2 regions of the Clostridium sp. Marseille-Q5894 genome follow, and region 2 is predicted to be linked to the other one. Evidence: a T-box and tRNA genes for the amino acid it is inferred to sense, from the RefSeq annotation. Region 2 holds a T-box; the other holds one or more tRNA genes.
The links. The T-box of region 2 lies ahead of alaS (alanine--tRNA ligase). A T-box ahead of a tRNA ligase gene usually reads a tRNA of that ligase, here a tRNA-Ala.
Positions count from the first base shown of each region.

Region 1: it encodes a tRNA-Ala, which carries the amino acid that the T-box ahead of alaS (alanine--tRNA ligase) is inferred to sense. The anticodon was not compared.

Region 1 covers NZ_CAMPPT010000001.1:258,051-266,913, reverse strand. Annotated here, with positions in the region: gene OC535_RS01190 (DEAD/DEAH box helicase) at 1-2,629, shown strand, start outside; gene OC535_RS01185 (PTS sugar transporter subunit IIC) at 2,674-3,669, opposite strand; gene OC535_RS01180 (MATE family efflux transporter) at 3,671-5,032, opposite strand; gene OC535_RS01175 (putative ABC transporter permease) at 5,032-5,787, opposite strand; tRNA gene OC535_RS01170 (tRNA-Ala) at 5,846-5,921, opposite strand; tRNA gene OC535_RS01165 (tRNA-Ile) at 5,941-6,017, opposite strand; tRNA gene OC535_RS01160 (tRNA-Ile) at 6,040-6,116, opposite strand; gene OC535_RS01155 (IS30 family transposase) at 6,368-7,480, shown strand; gene OC535_RS01150 (IS256 family transposase) at 7,565-8,806, shown strand.
Region 2 covers NZ_CAMPPT010000012.1:5,195-14,057, reverse strand. Annotated here, with positions in the region: gene mnmA (tRNA 2-thiouridine(34) synthase MnmA) at 17-1,150, shown strand; gene recD2 (SF1B family DNA helicase RecD2) at 1,150-3,348, shown strand; T-box leader at 3,524-3,719, shown strand; gene alaS (alanine--tRNA ligase) at 3,758-6,367, shown strand; gene OC535_RS13810 (IreB family regulatory phosphoprotein) at 6,429-6,680, shown strand; gene ruvX (Holliday junction resolvase RuvX) at 6,682-7,101, shown strand; gene OC535_RS13800 (DUF1292 domain-containing protein) at 7,114-7,476, shown strand; gene OC535_RS13795 (beta-propeller fold lactonase family protein) at 7,534-8,616, shown strand; gene mltG (endolytic transglycosylase MltG) at 8,749-8,863, shown strand, end outside.

The DNA of each region.
Region 1 (8,863 bases), on a different contig from region 2:
TAATTACCGCTATCATAAAATCTTTACATATGGCAGTAAATTAATTACTGATCATAATCGTAAATCATTTAGTCAAGAAGCTTTAAAACAAATAGATTTTATTAAAGATAATAGTGAATTTATTGACGAGATCGAACGCTATCGTTCAATTGATATTAATAAATATAATATAGATGATTTCTTTGAAACATATTTAACAAATTTAAACATAAATATATTATTTACAACTATCGATTTAAAAAATCTTACTATTAATATCGAAGACAAGGAAGATTATTTTGAAATCTCACTTGTTCCTTTAGAAGGGCAATTAATTCTTGGAAATCAATATATTTATTATTTAAAAGATAATATTTTAAATCGTTATAGTTTAGAAATGTCACAAATAACTAAAAATCTCTTATCTAAGCTGGATAAAGAAAATTTAATTGTATCTAAGGAAGATTTTGGATACTTTGGAAAATATATTATCGATCAGATATTACCATATATTTCTATTACAGGAGCAAATATCGATGACTATATGCCAAGCGTAATTACTTTATTAGCGTATATTGATTTAAATAATTTTGGCGATCTAACTATCAATTTAGAATATCGTGATGAAAATGGAAATATTTTATTTGACGGTAAATATATCGACAGTTATGAAACCAAACTTCCATTAAATGTTGATAAAGCTTTAGTGTTGATTGAAAATTATGCAAATTATGATGAATTAACTAAAATGTATCTAATCACAAATAATGATGAAGATGTTTATTATTTTATAAAAAATATTCTCCCTAAATTAAATCAATACTGTGAAGTATTCGTAAGCGAAGATATCAAAAATATCAACAAACCTAAAAATATCTCTTTGAATATAGGTATTCGATTGAAAAACGATTTACTAGAAATAGACTTAAACAGTATTAATGTTTCAAAAGATGAAATCCAAGAAATTCTTCATTCTATTCAAAGAAAAAAATCATATCACCGCCTAAAAAATGGTGATTTCATAAATCTAGAAGATAAAAGCTTAAGCGAAGCATATAGCCTAATCCAAGACTTAAATCTTAATGAAAATAATATTCAGGATGGCTCTATCTTAATCGATAAATCTAAAGCACTGTTCTTAAACCAATTATCCTTAGATCGAGATTCCATTAACTTTGAACGAAGTACACAGTTCAAAGAATTAATCGATAAATTGACTCATTGTAATAATAACAACTATCTTATCCCCCAATCGTATCAAAACATCCTAAGGGAATATCAATGCGAAGGCTATAAATGGATAAGAACTATGAGCGATTACGGATTTGGCGGAATCTTGGCTGATGATATGGGATTAGGTAAAACGCTTCAAATGATCACTGTTTTAGAAAACACTAGAACAAATGATAAAGTTAGTATTGTCATTACTCCTGCCACATTAATTCTAAATTGGCAAGATGAAATCAAAAAATTTTCTAATGATCTAAAAGTTTTATGCATTACTGGAACTTTACCTATACGTAAAAAATTAATCGAACAAATCAATGATTACGATGTTATAATTACTTCTTACGATTATTTAAGAAGAGATTATAATTTATATAAAGATCATTACTTTGAATATATTATTCTAGATGAAGCACAATACATTAAAAATCAAGCAACAAAAAACGCTAAAGCCGTTAAAGAACTAAACGGTATACATCGTTTTGCACTAACTGGTACACCAATTGAAAATTCTTTGGCTGAACTATGGTCAATATTTGATTTCTTAATGCCCAACTATTTATTTAGTTATAATTATTTTAAAGAACATTTTGAACGACCAATTATTCAAAATGAAGACAAAGAAATCCAACTGCGTTTAAAAAAGATGGTTGAACCATTTATTCTCAGAAGAACTAAACAAGATGTATTAGATGAATTACCAGACAAAATTGAAAACAATATCAAAATCGCTTTTTCTAAAGAAGAAGAAAACTTATATATCGCTAATCTAAGTCAAATAAACAGCAAATTAAAAACCGCCTTAGATATTGAACACGTTGATAAAATTCAAATTTTATCAATGATGACACGATTACGACAATTATGTTGTGAACCTAGAATATTGTATAAAGAAATCCAAGAACCTAGTTCTAAAATGAAAGCATGCCTGGATATCATCAAAAAAGCTAAAGAGAATAATCAAAAAGTTCTATTATTTTCTTCTTTTACAACTTCATTAGATTTAATTGAAAAAGAACTTCGTAACGAAGATATTTCTTATTATGTTTTAACAGGAGCAACAAATAAGATCAAACGACATCAATTAGTTAACGCCTTCCAAAACGATAACACTAATGTATTTTTGATTTCTTTAAAAGCCGGCGGTACAGGTCTAAATCTTACCGCAGCCTCTATCGTTATCCACTATGACCCATGGTGGAACATGTCGGCTCAAAATCAGGCGACTGATCGCGCTTATCGCATTGGTCAAACAAATAATGTTCAAGTATATAAATTAATTATGAAAAATAGTATTGAAGAAAAAATTCAAAAACTTCAAGAACAAAAACAAGATTTATCTAATATCTTTATCGAAAACAATAACGGCAGTATCACTAAAATGTCTACAAATGATATTATTGCGTTATTTTCAACTGATTAACACAAAAGAAGCAACATTATATGCTGCTTCTTTTTTATATTCAATTAAAACTGTTTCAATTTCAAATCTCCGCTCTTTATCAAAGCACATTTCTTTAACATTTTATAACTAGTCCAAGAAATAAAAGCTGGTGCAATTATATCAATAACAATAACCGGAATCCAATAACTACTTCCCATTACATTAATCGCTTCTAATATTCCAACTAACCCAGCCATTCCCATTCCAGAACCAACTGGTGTGCATGAGATATTTAATACACAAGTCGATATCGGAGCAATAATGATACTAGCAATAATTGGTGGAATCCAAATAATTGGTTTTTGAACAATATTTTTAAACTGCAGCATACTCGTTCCAATCGCAATTGCAATCACTTCTCCAATATCATTATCCTCTATTGACATCATCGCAAAACCAATCATTTGAGCACAACATCCTGCCAAAGCAGCACCAGCCGCCAAACCATTTAATCCCAGCATCACCCCAATTGCCGCACTAGAAATCGGTGCCGTTAAAGCCATTCCCATCAAAACTGCAACTACAATTGACATTAAAATTGGCTGCATATTTACACCTTGGTTAATCAAATCACCAATTCCTAAAATCAATTTCGTTAAATATGGTCCAACAATAATTGTAATTATCCCGGCTACAATAATCGCAGTAAAAGGTACCAGTAAAATATCTATCGGTGTTTTTCCTTGAACAAAACGAGTTATTTCGATTGCACCAATTACCGCAACATACGCCGCTATAGGATTACCTGTCGTCGCTGCACTGCCATTAAAAGTTCCTGCACCAATACTTCCTGCAATAATAGCCGCAATCAGATTTAATCCTTTAGCGTCCACCGCACAACCAATTCCTACACCAATTGCCGGTCCCATCAGATACGTTGCTGTTTGCCCCCATGCAGTTAGCTCATTAATTTGCGTAAAGCTTCCTAACTGTTTTAAAATCGTTCCAATTATCAAACTGCAAAAAAAGCCATATGCCATTCCATTAAGCGTTTTAATAAAATAATTTTCTTTTTTCATTCTACTCTCCTACTACTACAATATTTTTGACCCAACGCTCTTTTTTCAAAAAATATATCGCAATTATTAATTTAATAAAATCTAAACTTTCCACGATCATATACAAAGTAACTAATGGTAGCTCCGTAAACATTGATAACAACGTTGAAACCAATACATTTACCAGCCATAAAAAACCACTATCCATGATCATTGTGCTTAAAGCATCACCACCAGCCCTCAATATAAAGAAGATACACACATTAAAAGCATATACATTAATTATTATCGACTTTATTCTAAGCAAGGCTACGATCGTTTCCTTTATCGAAACATCTACATTATATAAATTCGGTACAAAAGGTGCTGCCAAAAAACAGCAGGTTCCAACTACCAAAGAAACCATTAGTGAAAAACACAATAATTTTCTAGCATTATCCTTAGCTTCATCGAGTTGATCAGCACCTAATTTATTTCCAATCATAATCGACACAGCTGAAGATAATCCCCCAAAAGCAATAAACATAATATTAGAAACTGTATCTACGACAGATATAGAAGCAACTAAATATTCATCACATCTAATATATGATTTAAAAACCATTGCTTGTCCAACAGAAAATAAAATTTCATTTAAAGTCAACGGAATAGCTTTATGAACAATATTAACAAGCAAATCCGTATTAATATGCAATAATCCATTTAAATCAAATTTAAAGAAATGTCGTTTCTTTATCAACACCATTAAATAAATGGTCATTTCTACTAATCTTGCAATCAATGTTGCAATAGCTGCCCCTTGAATTCCCATTTTAGGCAATCCAAAATGCCCAAAAATCAAACAATAATTTAATAATGTATTTGTAAGTACCGCAACAGTCCCTACTTTTAATTGAATTTTATTGATTCCAACTGCTCTTAACGCCATCATACAAGTAAAAGAGATTCCAAAAGGAACATACGTAAATTTTGCAATCTTAAGATAAGCAACGGCTTCTTCAACAATTACTGGTGTTTGTGAAAAAAGCTGGATCGCAAACTTAGGAACTACAAATAATAATAAAGAAAAAAATATAGCCGCCCCAAGCGAAAAAACCATATTTATATTAAAAACTTCCTGACATTTATTCTTTTTCTTTGCACCATAAAATTGAGCAATATAAATTCCTGCAGCACCACATAACCCAAATAAAATCGAATTCATAATCAAAAAGAAACGATTCGCTACCGTTACAGAAGTTAACGCAATATTACCAACACTACCAATCATAACATTATCAATCAAATTAACAAAAGTAGTAATAAACTGCTGTCCCATTATCGGAAGTGCAATCGTCGTTACTTCTTTATAAAATTGTTTTGTCCCAAAATATTTTTTCAACACTAATCATCACCTCGCTTCTTTTTTATTATTTGTGGGAACGCTCTAATCAAACGCCGATGACGATATTTAAACAATTTCTCCTTTTTCAATAATGTTTTTAATAACAATTGTTGTTTTCGCCATTCAAGACCTTTTTTCTCTAATTTTTCTAAAGTTTTAGCATGTCCTCTTTCTAATTCAGCAATAATTTTTTCTTCCCGCTCTTCTAAAATCTGTTTTACAAGATCCAGCTTCTTCTCTATATCTAAAGCAATGTGCGTAGATATGATCGTATCAAAGATAAAGCCGATCGTTAAAATACCGCTAATAATAAATAATATATTTTCATTAACTTTTAACAACTCTTTAGTAAAAAAAGGCTGAATATAATTTATCGCCACAACACTAAATAAACCAAAACAAAGAAATCCCTCTAAACAAACTCGTCCATTTATATTAAATGCCTTTTGACTATAATCCCACCAGCGTCGATGAAATAACTTTTCCATAACAAATGAAGTAAGATATTCCAGTAAACAAGCAACGACACCACTACTTAAAAATAAAACATGAATTGGGTAACTAATTTGATGTATATCAAACAAAATAATTACTAACATTGCTCCAAAACCATAAATCGGTATCCATGGGCCATTTAAAAAACCTCTATTATAAGGCACTTCTTTTCTTGCCAGTGGCAAAATAATAGATTCCCAAACCCAACCCATAAAGCTATATATATAAAAAGATACAATCAAAATTATTACATGATTCATCATATTTTTCTCCTTAAAATAATTAAAAAGCCTGCCTAAGCAGACTAAATATTCAAATTGGTGGAGCCTAGCGGGATCGAACCGCTGACCCCCTGCGTGCAAGGCAGGTGCTCTCCCAGCTGAGCTAAGGCCCCAATTAACTATAAATATATATGGTGGGCCTGAATGGATTTGAACCATCGACCTCACCCTTATCAGGGGTGCGCTCTAACCAACTGAGCTACAGGCCCATATATTATTGCAATTAATTAATGGTGGGCCTGAATGGATTTGAACCATCGACCTCACCCTTATCAGGGGTGCGCTCTAACCAACTGAGCTACAGGCCCATCAATCGACTGCCAAGATATAATAACACACATATTTTTAATCGTCAATAGTTTAATTATATTTTTTGACAAAAATATAAACTGTGTATTGTAAAATGAAACTGGAATTAAGGTAATGTAATGATTGGCTAGCCAATCATTACATTTCGCCGCCAACTCCCTCTAGTCTCAATTTTTAATTTTTTACATGAAAAATGTTCATAGAAGTCGTATTATTTTAGTCGACCAAAACCTAATAAAGGAGACTCTCTATGAACACTTATACTATATCACAAAAATCTAAAAATAAACACCTTCAGTTTTTTCATTATGAATTTATTGTTAATGAACTTATTCGTTTTAACGCTCTGCATTCTGGTCATAAGCGTAATATCGGTAAAACTCAATTCATTCATTATTTGGCTGTTTCTGTTGGTACTTCTGTCTCTAATGTCTATTCTATCATTAAGGATGCCACTATCACTGTTAGAGATACCTATCTTAATGAACGTACTGAACTTTCTGCTTTGGCTGCCTTTGAAAAAAGATCTAAGATCCATAAGACCCCTAACAATTCTAAACTTCATAAGGCTCATGATTTTATCACTCTCGTTGAAAATGAAATGAAATCAAATAGACTTTCCTCTGTTGATGAGACTATCAATTATCTTCGCCTTCATGAAAAAGATAAAATTAAAAATATGGTAACTGTTTCTACTAAGACTTTCTATAATTACATACACGAAGGAAAAGTTTCGATAAAACCAATTGATCTGCCTAGAATGCTAAGAAGAAAGACGAAAAAGAACTGGAAAACTTATATCCCTAAAAGACAGAAGGGAACTTCTATCATGGAAAGACCTGAAAGCGTTGATACAAGAGAGGAATTTGGTCACTGGGAAGGTGATCTTGTCACTGGTCCAAGAGATGGACAAAATGGTGCCTATTTGACCCTGATTGAAAGAAAAACAAGATTCTATTATATGATTCCTATTACATCAAAATCTTCTAAAAAAGTTTATATGCAGATCAATAAGCTTCATAAATTTTATAGTGACGATTTTAAGAAAATATTCAGATCCATTACATTCGATAATGGAAATGAATTTGCCAGATGGAAGGATATGGAAAAGAAACCAGGATCAAAAGAACAGCGTACAAAGATTTATTTTGGGAGACCATATCATTCATGTGATAGGGCATCAAATGAAAACTGCAATGGACTTATAAGATATTTTATAAAGAAAGGAACTGATATTAATACAATAGATAAAGAAAAAACATTAGATATTAATCAAAAAATCAATCAAAAGAAAAGGAAGATACTTGGTTATCTTCCTGCAGAACAGCTATTTGTCAAAGAAACTGGCGGGAGTGTAAAATAAAGTGTGTAAGTAAGTAATATGTGTTATATTACTGCTACACACTTTTCTTATTATCAAAATTAAAAATATGGAGGTTAATGAAATATGGCAAGAATAAAAAGAGATCCAAAAACAGTAGCTTTGGCTCAACAAATTATTGATACTTATAATCCACAATCAGCACAGGATATGGATGAAGCTTTAAAAGATATTTTTGGACCATTATTTGAATCAATGCTTCAGGGAGAAATGAACAACCATCTTGGTTATGCATCTAACAGTAAAGAAGAAAAAAAGACATTAAACAGAAGAAATGGTTATTCTCCTAAAAAAATAAAAACATCAAGAGGAGAATTAGATATTAATATACCTAGAGACAGGGAGGCATCTTTTGAACCGCAAATTATTCCTAAGAGAACGAGAGATGTTTCGGACATTGAAAATAAAGTCATCTCAATGTATGCAAAAGGAATGTCTCAAAGAGATATATCAACCACAATTGAAGATATCTATGGATTTTCGGTTTCTCATGAAATGATTTCCGATATAACCGATGCTATCATTCCTGAACTGGAAAACTGGCAAAACCGACCACTATCTCAATGTTATGCATTCTTGTTTGTTGACTGTTTATATGTGACAGTAAGAAATGATTATGAGGTAAAGGAATATGCTGTATATGCTGTTTTAGGCTATGACATCAATGGAAACAAGGAAATACTGGGGTTATGGTTAAACGAGACAGAAAGCAAGCATAAATGGATGCAGATTTTTGATGAAATCAAAGCGAGAGGTGTGGAAGATGTTTTCTTTATATCTATGGATGGTGTTAGTGGACTTGAAGATGGTGCGAAAGCAATATTTCCCAATGTTGTGGTACAAAGATGTATTGTCCACCTTATAAGGAATTCTATTAAATATGTCCCAAGCAAGGATTATAAGCGATTTACACAATCATTGAAAAAAGTTTATGGAGCTCCTAGTTTAAAGGCGGCCAAAAACGCATTTGAAACATTCAAGAATGAGTGGAAACAATATCCGGGAGCAGTTGATGTATGGGAAAGGAACATTCATCATGTAGAACAGCTGTTTGATTATGGATCAGCCATCAGAAAAGTTATGTATACAACCAATGCAATTGAAAGTGTCAATTCAAGTTTTAGAAAGGTCATAAAAAAAGGAGCATTTCCAAATGAGACAGCGGTATTAAAAGTGTTATATTTAAGAGTTCTTGAATTATCGAAAAAATGGTCAGGTGGGCGTGTATCAAATTGGGCAATGGTTATGAATCAATTAATGATGGATGATAGATTTTCAACAAGAATCCAAAAATATTTAGAAAAATAAAATGACCTATATATACTCGATATAAGTCATTTCTATAGTTCTTTGACAATTTAATAA
Region 2 (8,863 bases):
AGGTGAGGTGACGAGAATGTCAAAAAGAGTAGTATTAGGATTAAGTGGTGGTGTTGATTCGGCAGTAGCTGCTTATTTATTAAAAAAACAAGGTTATGAAGTCATTGGCGTTTTTATGCGTAATTGGGATAGCCAGTTGAACAATGATATTTTAGGTAATCCTACTAATGACAATGATATTTGTCCTCAAGAAGAGGATTATAATGATGCTAAAGCTGTTGCTAAATGCTTAGATATTAAAATAAAACGAGTAGATTTCATCAAGGAATACTGGGATCATGTTTTTACTTATTTTTTAGATGAGTATCGTAAAGGGAGAACGCCAAATCCAGATATTTTATGTAATAAGCATATTAAATTTAAAGCGTTTTTAGATTATGCTAAAACATTGAATGCTGATTATATCGCAACAGGACATTATGCGCGAGTGATTCATCAGGATGGTAAAGATTCGATCATGCTTAAAGGATTAGATAATAATAAAGATCAAAGCTATTTTTTATGTCAGTTAAATCAACAACAATTGCAAAATTCTTTATTTCCGCTAGGTGAAATTGATAAGCAGGAAGTACGCAGACTTGCGCATGAATTAAAATTACCAGTAGCTGATAAAAAAGATAGTACCGGAATTTGTTTTATTGGAGAGCGTGATTTTAAAAAGTTCTTACAAAATTATATTCCAGCTCAGCCAGGGAAAATGGTGGATATCGAAACTGGTGATGTGATTGGTGATCATTCAGGTATCATGTATTATACGATCGGTCAGCGTAAAGGTTTAGGAATTGGAGGACCTGGAGCTGCCTGGTTTGTAGTTGGCAAAGATTATGATAAAAATGTTTTATATATATGTCAGGGGGATCAAAAAGACTGGTTATATTCTTCAGGCGCTTTAATTACTGATGTAAACTGGATTGCATCAAATAAGCCAACTGAAAAGATCAACTGTAATGCTAAGTTTAGATATCGGCAAATGGATAATCCAATTCAATTAGAGTTTGTTGATGAAAAGACGGTCTATTTAACTTTTGATAAGCCGGTAAAAGCAGTGACTCCAGGACAGGCCGCAGTCTTTTATGATGGTGATGTTTGTTTGGGAGGAGGAACGATCGATACTGTCTATAAAGATGGTGAACCGATCAAATATTTATAATGATTGAATATACTGGTTATATTAGGAAGATTCGCTTTTATAGTGAATCTTCTAATTATATTGTAGCTCTAATTGAAGTTGAGCAGGAAGATAAATTAATTACGATGAATGGCTATATGAATAATTTTAATGATTATGATAAATATCTATTTATTGGTGATTATGAGATTCATCCTAAATATGGAAAACAGTTTAAATTAAACGAGTATCGAATTATTTTAGCTAAAGAAAATGATGAAATTGTAAAATACTTGTCAAGTCCATTGTTTAAAGGAATCGGTAAAAAACTTGCTCAACAGATCGTTGATAGTTTAGGTGAAGACTGTTTAACGAAGATCAAAGCAGATAAGCATAGTCTCGATCTTGTGATTGGAATGACGGAAAAGCGTCGCGATATCATTTACGATACTTTAACTAATGCTGATTATGATCAAGAAGTGATGCAGTTTTTTATGGGCCATGGGATCAGTTTAAAAAATTTAGGTTTGATTCAGGCTTTTTATCAAGAAAAGACCCTGGAGATCCTTCAAAATAATCCTTATCAATTGATTGAAGATATTGATGGGATCGGTTTTAAGACTGCAGATGATCTAGCTTTAAAAACTGGTGGAACTTTAGATGATCCCAATCGAATCAAGGCAGCTATTGTCTATAGTATTAAACAGTATGGTTTCAATACTGGAAGTACCTATTGTTTACTTGAAGAAATCATAAAGATGTTTAAGAAAATCATCTATAATCTTGAAGAAACGATTTTTTATGATTATTTAGAACAATTGATTGATGAAGGATTGATCATTAAAGAAGATGAACGATATTATTATCATGAGATGTATGAAGCCGAAACAAATATCGCAAAATATTTAAAAGCACGAATTAATCGACCTGATGAATTATTTGATGAAGATGAAGTAGAGCGTCTTTTAAAAAATTATGAAAAAAAACAAGGGATAACTTATGCGTTAAAACAAAAAGAAGCATTAAATTATTTCTTAAAATCATCAGTGATGATTTTAACTGGTGGTCCCGGAACCGGTAAGACAACGATCGTTCAAGCCTTATTAAAAGTTTATACGACTTTATATCCAGAAGATCGTATTGGTTTAGTAGCACCTACAGGAAGAGCCGCTAAACGTTTGATGGAATTAACAGGAATCAATGCTTGTACGATTCATCGTTTATTAAAATGGGATCTACATAGTAATACTTTTGCAATGAATAAAAATAATCCTCTAGATATCGATGTTTTGATCATTGATGAGTTTTCGATGGTTGACTGCCTGCTTTTAAGTAAGTTATTTGAAGCGGGACGAAAGATCAATAAAATATTATTTATTGGCGATCATCATCAGTTACCGTCTGTAGCCCCAGGAAATGTTTTACAGGATCTAATTGAAGCCGGGATAAAAACGATTGAACTAGATGAAATTTTTAGACAAGCTAAAGATTCGGGAATCATCCAGTTAGCTCATCGTATTATTAATGATGAAATAGAAGATATGGCGATTTTTAATCAGTATCGAGATATAAATTACTTTCCCTGTTTAAATTATGATGTTGTTAAAAATGTTAAAACAATCGTAAAGAAGGCTTTGAATGAAGGATATGATGTTAATGATATTCAGGTGCTGGTTCCAATGTATCAAGGTGTTGCCGGAATCGATGCATTAAATGATGCTTTACAGGATGTTTTTAATCCTAAAGATGAATTTAGTGAAAGTTACAAAGTTGGCCGTGTCGAATATCGAATCAAAGATAAGATCCTACAATTGAAAAATCGTCCCGATGATGATGTTTTTAATGGTGATATCGGCACTTTGATCGAAATCTGTCGAAAAGATAACTTTGAGTATCTTCAAGATACTTTAGTAGTTGATTTTGATGGTAATATTGTCGAATATACTTCACAAAATTTTAATACGATCACTCATGCATACTGTATGTCGATTCATAAATCGCAGGGAAATGAGTTTAAGATCGTAATTATGGCAGTATTATCTGATTATTATGTTATGCTAAGACGTAATCTATTGTATACAGCAATAACTCGTGCTAAACAATCTCTCTTTATTTTGGGGAATTCTAAAGCATTTATGCATGGTCTTAATAATTATCAAGATGGTCGTCGTAAAACAACTTTAAAAAAACGTTTTGAAAATAGTAAAGAATTAAGTGTGTATGATTTTTTAGAATCATGACAAACTAAACTGAGGTGAGAATATGTTAGCAAGAAATAAATTACTGATTGGTTTAACTGTTGCTTCACTGATGATTTTATTTAGTGAGTGTGAATGTGTTGAAGATATGATGGATAATTTAAAAGCAAAGATGTAAGATGAGACTTGAAAAATAAATATGGATAGTTTATAATTTGGTAAATCGTTGAAAAAGAAGAGTACTGTAAAGATGTTTTAAGAGATAGTATGGCTGGTGAAAATACTAAGCATGTTTATAGGAAAGCTACTTTGGAGAGTAATTAATAATTACCGTGTAAGCTGCGTTACTAGCTAAATGAGGGCATGATTTATTCATGAACTAGGATGGTACCGCGATCAAAGTCGTTCCTAGAATTAGGAGCGGCTTTTTATATTGGATAAGGAGAAGAAAATGAAACAATTAACTGGAAATCAAGTAAGAAAAATGTTTTTGGATTTTTTTGAAAGCAAAGGTCATAAAGTTGAACCAAGTCATTCATTAATTCCAAATGACGATCCAACATTACTTTGGATCAATGCTGGAGTAGCAGCAATAAAAAAATATTTTGATGGAACTATAAAACCTGAAAATCCCCGCATTACCAATGCTCAAAAATCAATTCGTACTAACGATATTGAAAATGTTGGTAAAACAGCACGTCATCATACTTTCTTTGAAATGTTAGGAAACTTTTCAATTGGTGACTATTTTAAAAAAGAAGCTATTGATTTTGCTTGGGAACTATTAACAGATGAAAAATGGTTTGCTTTTGAAAAAGATAAACTATATATTACTGTTCATGATCATGATGATGAAGCATATAACTATTGGGTCGATGTTAAAGGTGTTGATCCTAGTCATATGTTAAAAACCCCAGGAAATTTCTGGGAAATTGGTGAAGGACCATGTGGACCAGATTCAGAAATCTTTTATGATCGTGGTGAAAAATATGATCCTGAAGGTTTAGGATTAAAATTATTTTATGAAGAATTAGAAAATGATCGTTATATTGAAATTTGGAATCTTGTTTTTTCACAATATAATTCACAAGAAGGAATTGCGCGAGAAGATTATCAAGAATTGCCACAAAAAAATATTGATACAGGAATGGGCTTAGAGAGAATTACAAGTATCATTCAGGATGGAGAAACTAATTTTGATACTGATTTCTTTTTACCGATCATTCATGAAGCTGAAAAACTAGCAAATGTAAGTTATCGTGAAAATAAGATGGCATATCGCGTGATTGCTGATCATATTCGTACAGTTACTTTTGCTTTAGCTGATGGAGCATTATTTGATAATGCTGGAAGAGGTTATGTATTAAGAAGAATTTTAAGAAGAGCTGTAAGATATGGTAAACAAATTGGTATTGAACAAGCTTTTATGTATAATTTAGTAGCTGTTGTTAGTGATGTAATGAAAGAATTCTATGATTATTTACCAGAAAAAGTTAGTTATATTAGTGATTTAGTTAAGAAAGAAGAAGAAGCTTTTCATAAGACGTTATCAAATGGTGAAAAATTATTAAGCAGTTTAATTGCTAAAAATAGCGATGGTACTATTAGTGGTAAAGATGCTTTTAAATTATATGATACATATGGTTTTCCATTTGAGTTAACATTGGAAATTGCTGAAGAGTCAGGTTTAAAGGTTGATGAAGAAGGATTTAAAGAAGAATTAAAGATTCAGCGGGAAAGATCTCGTGGTGCTCGTGAGGATAATGAATCAATGGCTAGTCAAAAACCTGATTTAATGGCTTTTGATCTGCCTTCAACTTTTGAATATGATCAGACAAATATTAACGGTGTAGTTATTGGGATATTTAAAGATGGTGTTAAAACAGATGTTTTAGATGATTATGGTGAAATTATTTTTGATGATACAACTTTTTATGCTGAAATGGGTGGTCAATGTGCAGATACAGGAATAATTTATAATGATAATTGTAAAGCAAGTGTAATCAATGTGTTAAAAGCTCCTAATCAACAGCATTTACATTTTGTTAAAGTTGAAGAAGGGACAATTAGTGTTGGTGATGTTTTAACATTAGAAATCGATAAAGTAAAACGTAATAAAATTATTGCTAATCATACAGCTACGCATTTATTACAGGCAGCTTTAAAAGAGGTTGTTGGTAGTCATATCAATCAAGCTGGTTCATATGTTGATGATAATCGTTTGAGATTTGATTTTACTCATTTTGAAAAGATTTCAAACGAACAGATCAAAGCAGTTGAAGAAAAAGTAAATAATGTTATTTTCCAAGGAATAGATGTCGAAATCGTCAACATGTCTAAAGAAGAAGCTTTATCAAGTGGAGCAATGGCTCTGTTTGATGAAAAATATGGTGATACTGTGCGTGTTGTTTCTGTAGGTGATTTTTCAAAAGAGTTATGTGGAGGCTGTCACGTAGCTAACAGTGCTAATATTGGTTTATTTAAAATTGAAACTGAAGAAAGTGTTGGTAGTGGCGTACGCAGAATTGAAGCAATCACTGGTAAAAGCGCTTATGAAGCTTTAGTTCAAGAAAAGGAAACAATAGATACTATCAGTAATCTTTTGAAATTAAAAAATCGTAAAGAAGTAGTAAATAAAGTTAGTGCTTTAAATGAAGAATTAGCTGCTGTTAAAAAAGAAGTAGAGACTTTAAATGCTAAATTGAATGCTTTAAATGCAGCTAGTAAAGTTAATGATATTCAAGAAATCAATGGGGTCAAAGTATTATTTGTCGAAGAAACTTTAGAAAGTGCTAAAGCAAAACAGTTAACTTTTGATTTTAGGGATAAAATTGATTCGGGAATAGTAATTTTAGTATCACAGTTTGAAGATAAATGTTCATATTATGTTGGGGTGACTAAAGATTATGTTGCTAATGGTTTCAAAGCTGGCGATATTGTTAAAAAAATAAATGCTGTAGTAGCAGGACGTGGTGGCGGAAAACCGGATTTTGCTCAAGGTGGTTGTCCAATCAATAAAAAAGTTATTTGTATTAAAGAAGAACTTAAAAATTTCTTTTAATTTACTTATAATTAGTGTAAAATGATGATATAGGTGTAACCTTAAAAGGAGGTCGAATAATATGCATGATTTAACAAAAACAAAAGTATTTAGTTCTGAGGATATGCGTCGTGAGATGATTCGCAGCAATCTTCAAACGGTAATAGATGCTTTAAACGAAAGAGGATATAATGCAGTACATCAGATTGCAGGTTATTTAATCTCTAATGACCCTGCGTATATCTCTAGTCATAAAAATGCTAGAAATATCATTCAACAAATCGAGCGTGATGAAATCATCGAAGAATTAGTTAAATCGTATTTGGAGAAATAGGATGGAACGTGTATTAGGATTAGATTTAGGCTCAAGGACATGTGGTATTGCCATGAGTGATGCATTAGGAATGATAGCTCATGGCGTTGAAACATATCGTTTTGCTGAAGATGAATATGAAAAAGCAGCTGATTATATTAAAGATATAATTGACAAAAATAACATCAAAACTGTAGTGTTAGGATTACCAAAGCATATGAATGGTGATTTAGGAATAAGAGCTGAGATTTCAATTAAATTTAAAGAAATGTTAGAAAAAAAAGTGGCGGGGTTAAATGTTGTTTTAGTTGATGAGCGTTTAACTACAAAAATAGCGCAGGATCAATTGATTTTTGCTGATGTTTCTAGAAAAAAGAGAAAAAAAGTAATTGATAAAATGGCAGCGGTAGCAATATTACAGGGCTATTTAGATGCTAATTAGAAAGGAAATTTAATGGAAGCAAATAAAATCCAAGTAATTGACGATCAAGGAAATGAAAAAGAGTTTGAAGTATTATTTACTTTTAATAATGATGAATTAGGTAAGCAATACGTTTTATACTATGATTCGTTAGCTGAAGAACCAAGTGTTTTTGCATCGATTTATGATGATGAAGGAAAATTATACCCAATTGAAAGCCCTGATGAATGGGAATTAGTTGAAGAAGTTTTTCAAAGTTTCATGGCTGAAAATCAAGATGATCATGAATGTTGTAATGGACATGGTGAAGGTGGCTGCTGTCATGAAGATGATCATGGGTGCTGTGGTGAACATAATCATAATGATCATGAATGCTGTAAAAATAAATGTGATTAATAATAAAAAGCTAAAATATTTAGCTTTTTTATTATTAATGGATAAAGGGGATAAATGATGGCAATATTGGGAATTTTTGGAAAAAAAAGAATAACAGAATCTTTTTTTGTTAATTCATTTGGTAATAATCAAACACGCGGTATTTATACTTTTCAAATAGATATTGATAATGGTGAAATTTTATTTAGAAAATATTTTAATACACCTTCTGATCCTATATATAGTTTTAATTATGGGCGATTTGTTTGTATTACATACAAAAATAAGACGGGTACAAATGTTGATGGCGGAATTTGTTCTTATGCGGCAACTGCAGATATATTAGCTTTAGTTTCTCGAGTCAGTGATCATGGAAAAACATATATTCATGCCTGCACTAATGGTGATCATGAAACGGCAGATAAATTATTTGCTGTAAATTATTATAATGGAGAAATCATAGTAATTAAAATAGAAAAGAAAAAACTGGTTGTACCAATTTTTAGCTATAAATTGAAAGAATCAAGTGTTGATTATGCAAAATCAAATCCTGTTTTTATTGATTTTACGCCAGATAAAAGACGTTTAGTTGTGATTGATCTAGGAACTGATAAAGTATGGCTCTTTAAAGTTGGGGAAAAAGAAATTTTTCTTGATGAAGAACATTCATTTGTTTTAGAACCAGGCTCTGGCCCAAAGAAAATAATGTTTAGTAACTGTGGTAAATATGCCTATATTTTATATGAATTATCAAGCACGATAGGCGTTTATAAATATCATGATCTAAAATTTGATTTAATTCAAATGATCGATACATATCCTAAAAATGAATTTGATGAAAAAAATTATGCAAGTCAAATGATTTTTAGTGAAAACGAGGAGCGAATCTTTGTTACGAATCGAGGTCATGATAGTTTAACGCTGCTGAATCGTGATTTAGAAACTGGAGAACTTACTTATCAAGAATTTGTGGACACAGCTGCAAATCCTGGTGATTTAGCGTTGTTTAAAGATCGCTGGATCGTAGTTACTTGTCAAAAAGGTGGTGTTATAGAAAGCTACGAATTTAGAAATGAACGTGGCGGAATGATTTTTGAAACAAATTTTAGTTATTTAGTAAATGAACCAGTTTGTATTACTAAATTTAATAAAGATTACTAGAGATGATCTCCATCTCTTTTTTTTGAAAGAAAAATGGACATACTAAATGTAGAATTGTCAATTTTTGTTATATTTACAGATAAGTTGAATAAGTGAGAAAAATATCTTATAATGTAAAAAACGGAGGAGATTATGAAAAGAAAGCAAAAAATTATTATAGGTACGATTATAGCTGTTTTAATTATTGTTTTTAGTTTGTTATTTTTTTATTTTGATGGACAAAAAGCAGTATCTGCAAAAAGTGAAG